2 regions of the Ralstonia sp. PBBBR1 genome follow, and region 2 is predicted to be linked to the other one. Evidence: predicted binding sites of a transcription regulator. Region 2 holds the regulator's gene; the other holds the start of a gene.
The links. Region 2 encodes NrdR, which represses ribonucleotide reductase genes. Its sites were predicted from a motif close to CACNANATNTNGTG; they were not measured.
Positions count from the first base shown of each region.

Region 1: the regulator NrdR is predicted to act here: its motif matches at 2,804-2,817, upstream of CFE42_RS05795 (ribonucleoside-diphosphate reductase subunit alpha).

Region 1 covers NZ_NKIL01000003.1:481,838-485,970, forward strand. Annotated here, with positions in the region: gene CFE42_RS05795 (ribonucleoside-diphosphate reductase subunit alpha) at 1-2,617, opposite strand, end outside; gene CFE42_RS05800 (alkaline phosphatase family protein) at 3,267-4,133, shown strand, end outside.
Region 2 covers NZ_NKIL01000006.1:207,232-211,364, forward strand. Annotated here, with positions in the region: gene CFE42_RS12105 (PilC/PilY family type IV pilus protein) at 1-554, shown strand, start outside; gene CFE42_RS12110 (hypothetical protein) at 565-924, shown strand; gene CFE42_RS12115 (type IV pilin protein) at 921-1,355, shown strand; gene nrdR (transcriptional regulator NrdR) at 1,401-1,865, opposite strand; gene glyA (serine hydroxymethyltransferase) at 2,000-3,247, opposite strand; ZMP/ZTP riboswitch at 3,381-3,509, opposite strand; gene ydfG (bifunctional NADP-dependent 3-hydroxy acid dehydrogenase/3-hydroxypropionate dehydrogenase YdfG) at 3,648-4,133, shown strand, end outside.

The sequences.
Region 1 (4,133 bases), on a different contig from region 2:
GGCGCGATGCTGCTTCCACCAGCCACAGCGGCTCCACTTCGAAAGCCGTTGCGTACAGGTCGCGCAGGTCTTGCGGGATGCGGTCGATGCGGGCCAGCGAGCCGTCGAAGTACTTCAGGTCGGCGACCATCACCTCGTCCCACAGGCCGCGTGCCTTCAGGTCGCGCACCAGGTAGTCGTTGACCACCGTGAACTCACCCGACAGGTTCGACTTGACGTACAGGTTCTGGTACGTCGGCTCAATGCAAGCCGACACGCCGATGATGTTGGAGATCGTTGCCGTCGGAGCGATCGCCACGCAGTTCGAGTTGCGCATGCCGTACTGCTTGATGCGGCCGCGCAGGCTGTCCCAGTCCATGGTCGACGACATGTCGGCTTCGAGGTAGCCGCCGCGCTCTTCGGCCAGCAGCTTGAGCGAGTCTTGCGGCAGGATGCCGCGATCCCACAGCGAGCCCTTGTAGCTGCTGTAGCGGCCGCGCTCTTCAGCCAGCTCGGTCGACGCCCAGTAGGCGTAGTAGCACACGGCTTCCATCGAGGTGTCGGCAAACTGCACCGCTGCGTCGCTGGCGTATGGCACACGCAGCACGTGCAGCGCGTCCTGGAAGCCCATGATGCCCATGCCGACCGGACGGTGGCGCAGGTTCGAATCACGCGCCTTCTTGACCGCGTAGTAGTTGATGTCGATCACGTTGTCGAGCATGCGCATGGCGGTGCGCACGGTCTTCTTCAGCTTCTCGTGATCGAGCACGACGCTGCCGTCAGCCTGCTTGACCAGGTGAGCGACCAGGTTGACCGAACCCAGGTTGCACACGGCGATTTCGCTGTCGTTGGTGTTCAGCGTGATTTCCGTGCACAGGTTGGAGCTGTGCACCACGCCCACGTGCTGCTGTGGGCTGCGGATGTTGCACGGATCCTTGAACGTGATCCACGGGTGGCCGGTTTCGAACAGCATGCCCAGCATCTTGCGCCACAGTTGCAGCGCCGGCATCTTCTTGAAGAGCTTGATCTCGCCGCGCGCGACCTTGTCTTCGTAGGCCAGGTAGGCCTGCTCGAATGCCTTGCCAACCTTGTCATGCAGGTCCGGGCAGGTGGACGGCGAGAACAGCGTCCACTCGCCACCTTCCATCACGCGCTTCATGAACAGGTCGGGAATCCAGTTCGCCGTGTTCATGTCGTGGGTGCGGCGGCGGTCGTCGCCGGTGTTCTTGCGCAGTTCCAGGAATTCTTCGATGTCCAGGTGCCACGTTTCCAGGTACGCACAGACAGCGCCCTTGCGCTTGCCGCCCTGGTTCACGGCCACGGCCGTGTCGTTGACCACCTTCAGGAACGGCACCACGCCTTGGCTCTTGCCGTTGGTGCCCTTGATGTGCGAGCCGAGTGCGCGCACGTTGGTCCAGTCGTTGCCCAGGCCGCCGGCAAACTTCGACAGCAGCGCGTTTTCCTTCAGCGCTTCGTAAATGCCGTCCAGATCGTCCGACACGGTGGTCAGGTAGCACGACGACAGCTGCGAGCGGCGCGTGCCCGAGTTGAACAGCGTCGGCGTGCTCGACATGAAGTCGAACGACGACAGCAGCTGGTAGAACTCGATGGCACGGGCTTCGCGGTCGATTTCGTTCAGCGCCAGGCCCATCGCCACACGCATGAAGAACGCCTGCGGCATCTCGATGCGGGTTTCGCTGATATGCAGGAAGTAGCGGTCGTACAGCGTCTGCAGGCCCAGGTAGTTGAACTGGAAGTCGCGCGAGGCGTCCAGCGCTGCGCCCAGGCGGGCCAGGTCGAACTGGGCCAGCTTGTCGTCGAGCAGTTCGGCGTTGATGCCGCGCTTGATGAACTGCGGGAAGTAGTCGACGTAGCGCGTGCTCATTTCCGCTTGCGTGACTTCTTCGCCGAGGATTTCGCGGCGGATCGTGTGCAGCAGGATGCGCGCCGTGACCTGGCTGTACGCCGGGTCCTTTTCGATCAGGGTACGCGAGGCCAGGATGGCCGAGTCGTACACCTGCGTCATCGGCACGCCTTCATACAGGTTCTTGACCGTTTCCTTGAGGATCGGCTCCGGGTCCACCGCTTCGCCCAGACCTTCGCAGGCCGAGACGATCACGTTGCGCAGCGCCGCCATGTCCAACGGGCGGGTGATGCCGCCGTCGGTCACGTTCAGGCCGATGAAGGCCGGTTGCTGCTGGGTTTCGCCGGCTTGCGCGCGCTCCTGGGCGCGGCGCTCGCGGTACAGCACGTAGGCGCGGGCCACGTCGTGCTCGCCCGAGCGCATCAGGGCCAGTTCCACCTGGTCCTGCACGTCTTCGATATGGAACGTGCCGCCGTTCGGGCGGCTGCGCAGCAATGCGCGCACGACGTTCTGCGTTTGTTGGTCGACCAGCTCGCGCACACGCGCGGAAGCAGCACCCTGCCCGCCATTCACGGCGAGGAAAGCCTTGGTCATGGCCACGGCGATCTTCGAAGGCTCGAAGCTGACCACGGCGCCGTTGCGGCGAATGATCTTGTAGTCGGCAAGATTGACGCCGGAAGCGGTGCCGGGGGCCACGGCCGTGCCGCCAGCGCTTTGCGCAAATTGCGAAGGATTGGCGGTGCCGGAGTGGATTTCGGATTGGGCCGTCTGCATGTGGACTCCTGTTGAACCGTTCGTTTTATTGGCTCGCCGATGGTGAAACACCCTGGGCGAATCCTTGCGCTACGCGGAGAAATGAGACGGAAAAGACCCCTGCCTTTCCTCAGCCCCCAAGCGCCGGCTCGACCTGCCGTACGCCCGCCCCCGCGTGGCGCTGAAATAAGAATCCCGGAAAGCGACCACTACATCTAGTGTTCAACTCCGGGATTGACGCTAAGTATAGTGGCCCAATCGAATTTGCCTAGACTTGACAGGTGGGGGCGGAGGGCTATTTTTCACCCGCCAATGCAGTGCCGCAAACCCGCGACGCCAGTCTGCACAAAGGGTCGGCGGGACTGGCGTGCGGCGTCGCAATGACCGTTTCTTCAGAATAATTCTTTCTATCGACGTCGCAAGTTCAATAGACGTCACCTCATCTACGGTAGGGGTATGTGTGCGGCGCACTGCACCGGTGCACGCGTGCCGCGCACCGGGGCATTTCCCGACATTCCCCGCTCAAGAAATCCGAATAGCCGCATCAGCATTCTTGCCGCGGCTGTCACTTGAGCGACAGCCCCCCACCCTACGCTTCGGTCGCATTGCAGGGAGCGCAATCACAGCGGCGGGACACCGAGCGCCGCGCACAACGACCGAGGAAATCGACATGGCTTGGAATCACCCCGCCCGGCGCCTGCTGACGGCCGCGCTGAGCACGACCGTGGCAGCGACGCTGGCGACTACATTGACCGCATGCGGCGGTGGCGACAGCGGCCCCATCGCCAACCAGGGCAGCACGGACGCGCCCTCCACCGGCGCCAGCAAGAAGGTGCTCGTGGTCGGCGTAGACGGCGCCACCTATGCGCAGGTGCAGAGCGCGCTCTTGCAGCGCAGCCTGCCGAACCTGGGTGCGCTGGCGGTGATGCCGGCTTCGACCGGCGGGACGCTTGGCACCATCACCGCCCAGCCGCCGCTGGACACGCCCAGCTGGGCCACCGTGCTGACCGGCGCCTGGCAAAACCGCCATGGCGTGACGGACGACACGATCACCACCCTGGCCGCCCCAAGCGTGTTCAGCTACGCGCGCAGCGCCGCCAAGGCCGCGGGCACCACGCAACGGCTGGGCGCCGCTGTCAGCTCGGCCGCGCTGCCCGCGCTGCTCAAGGCAGATCAGCAAGCCGGCAACCTTGACACGCTCGTCGACTGCGCCCAGGTGGACACCTGCGTGACGCAGAACAGCGTGAAGCTCGTGCAGTCCGGCTACGACATCGTCTTCGCGCAATACACCGCGCCGGCCGCCGCCGCGCTGGCTTCGGGCCTGCAAAGCGATGCGTACACCGCTGCGCTGGCCAACGTCGACCAGGCGCTCGGCACGCTGCAGGCGGCCATCGCCCAGCGCCGCGCTGCCAACCCGAACGAAGACTGGCTCGTCGTCGTCACCACCAGCCACGGCCTGGACGCCACGGGGGCCACCACGTCGGCGCCGACGCTGGAAAACCGCACCGCCTTCATCGCCCTGAACAAGCCGGTCAAC
Region 2 (4,133 bases):
CAACAACGGGTCCTGACGGCAACACGTATCGCATCACGACACACGCCGTAGGAGCGCCAACCTTGGACGCGCTTCGGTCCGGCGACAATGCAATTGCACTTGGGTCCTACAACAGCTCGAAGCTCGGTTGGTACATCAACTTGCCGACTACCGGAGAGCGTGCTGTGACAGATGCGACCATTCGTTCGGGTCGTGTGATTTTTAACACTGTCATCCCGTCCACCGCCCAATGCAGCGCCGGGGGTACCGGCTGGGTGATGGAGCTGGATGTCTTTACGGGCAACCGTTTGGATAGTCCGACCTTCGATACCAATGGCGACGGAGTCATCAACAACTCGGATCTACTCCAATATGGCGGTTCGCCCGCCAATACGAGTGGTCGACAAGTCGGCTCAATTCCCGCTGCTCCGGGCTTTTTGCAGCCCATCCAAGCACCGGGCGCCTCGCCATTTGAAAACAAATACGTCAATACTTCGGCGGGTGCCATTCAAGTGATTGGTGAAACGGCAGGTAAGGGTTCCCGTGGCCGTGTTGCATGGCGGCAATTGAACTGAGGGGGCAGGTATGAAGAAGCTATGTGTGATTGCCACCTTTGTGCTGGCAGGCAATGCAGCATATGGTGCGCTGGCGGTGGGAGGTGGCGAGCCTGGTGGCGTGACGCCCAGCCCGGCGTCGAGTCGGGCGCGGCCCCATGCGAGTGAAGCACCTCGCATGATACGTGGCGTGGTCACCGCGCTCAATCTGGATAAAGGTGAGATCGACGTGCAGGGTAACCGCCTTCAGGTCGGTCGTGCGGTGCGCGTATTTGGCCCTGCTGGGGATGAGGGCCGCCTCTCGTCGTTGCGTCTGGGGCAAGAGATTCGTTTCCTGCTGGATCCAAAGGACGCCTCTGAACGGACGATTTCAGTTATCTACTTCCAATGAACACAGGACTCTCTCGCTCTCGGCGTTTGCCCCGCGGCTTCACATTGGTTGAGCTGATGATCACGGTCGCTATTGTGGGCATCCTCGCCGTCGTGGCGTATCCGTCGCTCAACGGCTACATACAAAAGTCCAGGCGCGCGGATGCCAAAACGGCATTGCTCGCGGTGGCTCAGAAAATGGAGCAATACCGCTCATTGGGCAACACCTACGCTGGCGCGACATTGGGCGCCAGCGGCGTTTACGCCAATACCAAGTCAGACAACGGCTACTACGCTCTGAGCTTCTCTGTCGTGCCTACGCAGACGGTCTATACGATTCAAGCCGTTCCGCAGGCCGGTCAGGCAACGGATGCATGCGGTACCTTCAGCTACGATCAGGCGGGGAATAAAATGGTATCTGGGGGCACGCTTACGGCATCGAGCTGCTGGTAGTCGTCGGCTGGAGCGCAGCGGCGATAGAAGCCGTTCGCGTGCGTGCTATTTCCGCACATTCGTCGCCGCAACCTCGTCCAGCACGTCCCGAAACTCAGCCAGATCCTCAAAACTCCGGTACACCGACGCAAAGCGGATGTACCCGATCTTGTCCAGCCGCTTGAGTTCGCGCATCACCAGTTCGCCCACGCGGTCGCTGCCGATTTCCTTCTCGCCGTGGCTGAGGAGTTTTTCTTCGATGCGGGCGATGGCCTCGTCGATGGCTTCGGCGGAAACGGGGCGCTTGCGCAGCGCCAGGCGCATGGAATCCTTGACCTTGTTGCGGTCGTAGTCGACGCGGCTGCCGTTCTTTTTGACGACGGCCGGGAAGAACAGCTCGATGCGTTCGTAGGTGGTGAAGCGGCGGTCGCAGGATTCGCAGCGACGGCGGCGGCGCACGGTGTCGCCTTCTTCCGACATGCGGGTATCAATCACCTGGGTGGCCGCGTGGCCGCAAAAGGGGCATTTCATGCCGGTGGTCTCCTCGGCAACCTCAAAGAACGCACTGCGCTAAAAGAACAACGCCGCGATGGCCCCTCATTCAATTCGGGGCGCATCGCGGCAGGGTACTACGTGGCCGGAAGATCCGGCCATCGGCGGATGCCTCAGCCGTAGACCGGGAACTGCTTGGTCAGCTCAGCCACCTTGGCGCGCACGGCGGCGATGTTGGCCTCGTCGTGCGGGTTGTCCAGTACATCGGCGATCAGGTGGGCGACCTTCACGGCCTCGGCTTCCTTGAAGCCACGCGTGGTCATGGCTGGCGAACCCAGGCGCACGCCCGACGTCACGAACGGCTTTTCCGGGTCATTCGGAATAGCGTTCTTGTTGACGGTGATGTGTGCATCACCCAGTACCTTTTCGGCTTCCTTGCCGGTGATCTTCTTGGCGCGCAGGTCGACCAGCATCACGTGGCTTTCGGTGCGGCCGGAGACGATACGCAGGCCGCGGGCCATCAGCGTTTCGGCCATGGCTGCAGCGTTCTTCACCACCTGTTGCTGGTAAGCCTTGAACTCGGGCGACAGTGCTTCCTTGAACGCCACCGCCTTGCCGGCAATCACGTGCATCAGCGGGCCGCCCTGGATGCCCGGGAAGATCGCCGAGTTAATGGCCTTCTCGTGTTCGGCCTTCATCAGGATCACGCCGCCGCGCGGGCCGCGCAGGCTCTTGTGCGTGGTGGTCGTCACAAAGTCAGCGTGCGGCACCGGGTTCGGGTACACACCGGCGGCGATCAGGCCGGCGTAGTGGGCCATGTCCACCATGAAGTACGCACCAATCGACTTGGCGATCTTGCCGATGCGCTCGAAATCGATGCGCAGCGCAAATGCCGATGCGCCGGCGATGATCAGCTTCGGCTTCTTCTCTTGTGCCAGGGCTTCGAGCGCATCGTAATCGATGTCTTCCTGAGCGTTCAGGCCGTAGCTGACCACGTTGAACCACTTGCCGCTCATGTTGAGCGCCATGCCGTGCGTCAGGTGGCCGCCTTCGGCCAGGCTCATGCCCATGATCGTGTCGCCCGGCTTGAGCACGGCGAAGAACACGCCCTGGTTGGCCTGCGAGCCAGAGTTCGGCTGCACGTTGGCAGCTTCGGCCCCAAAGAGCTGCTTCACGCGATCGATGGCGAGCTGTTCCACCACGTCCACGTATTCGCAACCGCCGTAGTAACGCTTGCCGGGGTAGCCCTCTGCGTACTTGTTGGTCAGTTGCGAGCCTTGCGCGGCCATCACGGCCGGGGAGGTGTAGTTCTCAGAGGCAATCAGCTCGATGTGGTCTTCCTGACGCTGATTTTCCTTCTGGATGGCGGCAAAGATTTCGGGATCGATCTGGTCGATCGTATAGCGGCTGCGTTCGAACATGGCGAGTGTCTGGTCTGAAACGAAACGGAAATGGCAGAGATCGGGCGAGGCGTGGGGAAACATGCGCGCGGCTTGAACGACTGCGCTCGGCGTTAGCCGATTGCAGAGGTGTCCGAGTCACCCTGTGCTTCCCATTCGCTGCCCAGGCGAGCGGCAGGCGCCGTTGTGCATGACGCCAGAAACCTTGCGCTTCCTCGTGGTCGCTGCCCACATGTCGAAGCCGCTGAAGCGGCTTCAGGATTCGCCAGTCGCGCAAGGTGGAATGGTTGTTCGCGAGTGTACGACAGCCCCATGGCCGCCGCAAGAAGCGGGCGTGCAGACACGCACATTGCGGTGCAATAAGGCACAAGGCTTCAGGTAAACTCTGATCTTTCGCTATTTCAGGTCCGGAGACACTTTCATGATCGTATTCGTGACCGGCGCAACCGCCGGGTTCGGCGCGGCCATCGCGCGGCGTTTCGTACAAGAAGGCCATCGTGTGATCGCGGCAGGGCGCCGCCAGGACCGTCTTGATGCGCTCAAGGCCGAGTTGGGCGACGCGGTGCTGCCGTTCGTGCTGGATGTGCTGGACGTCGATGCCGTTGCTGCGTTGCCGGGCACCCTGCCCGAGGGCTGGCGCGAAGTCGACGTGCTCGTCAACAACGCCGGTCTGGCTCTCGGCCTTGAACCTGCCCAGCGCGCTGACCTGACCGATTGGGACCGCATGATCGGCACCAACTGCTCCGGGCTGGTTCATATGACGCGTGCGTTACTTCCGGCCATGGTCGAGCGCAATCGCGGACACATCATCAATATCGGCTCGATTGCGGGGACGTACCCATACCCGGGCGGCAACGTGTACGGCGCCACCAAGGCGTTCGTCCGCCAGTTCTCGTTGAACTTGCGC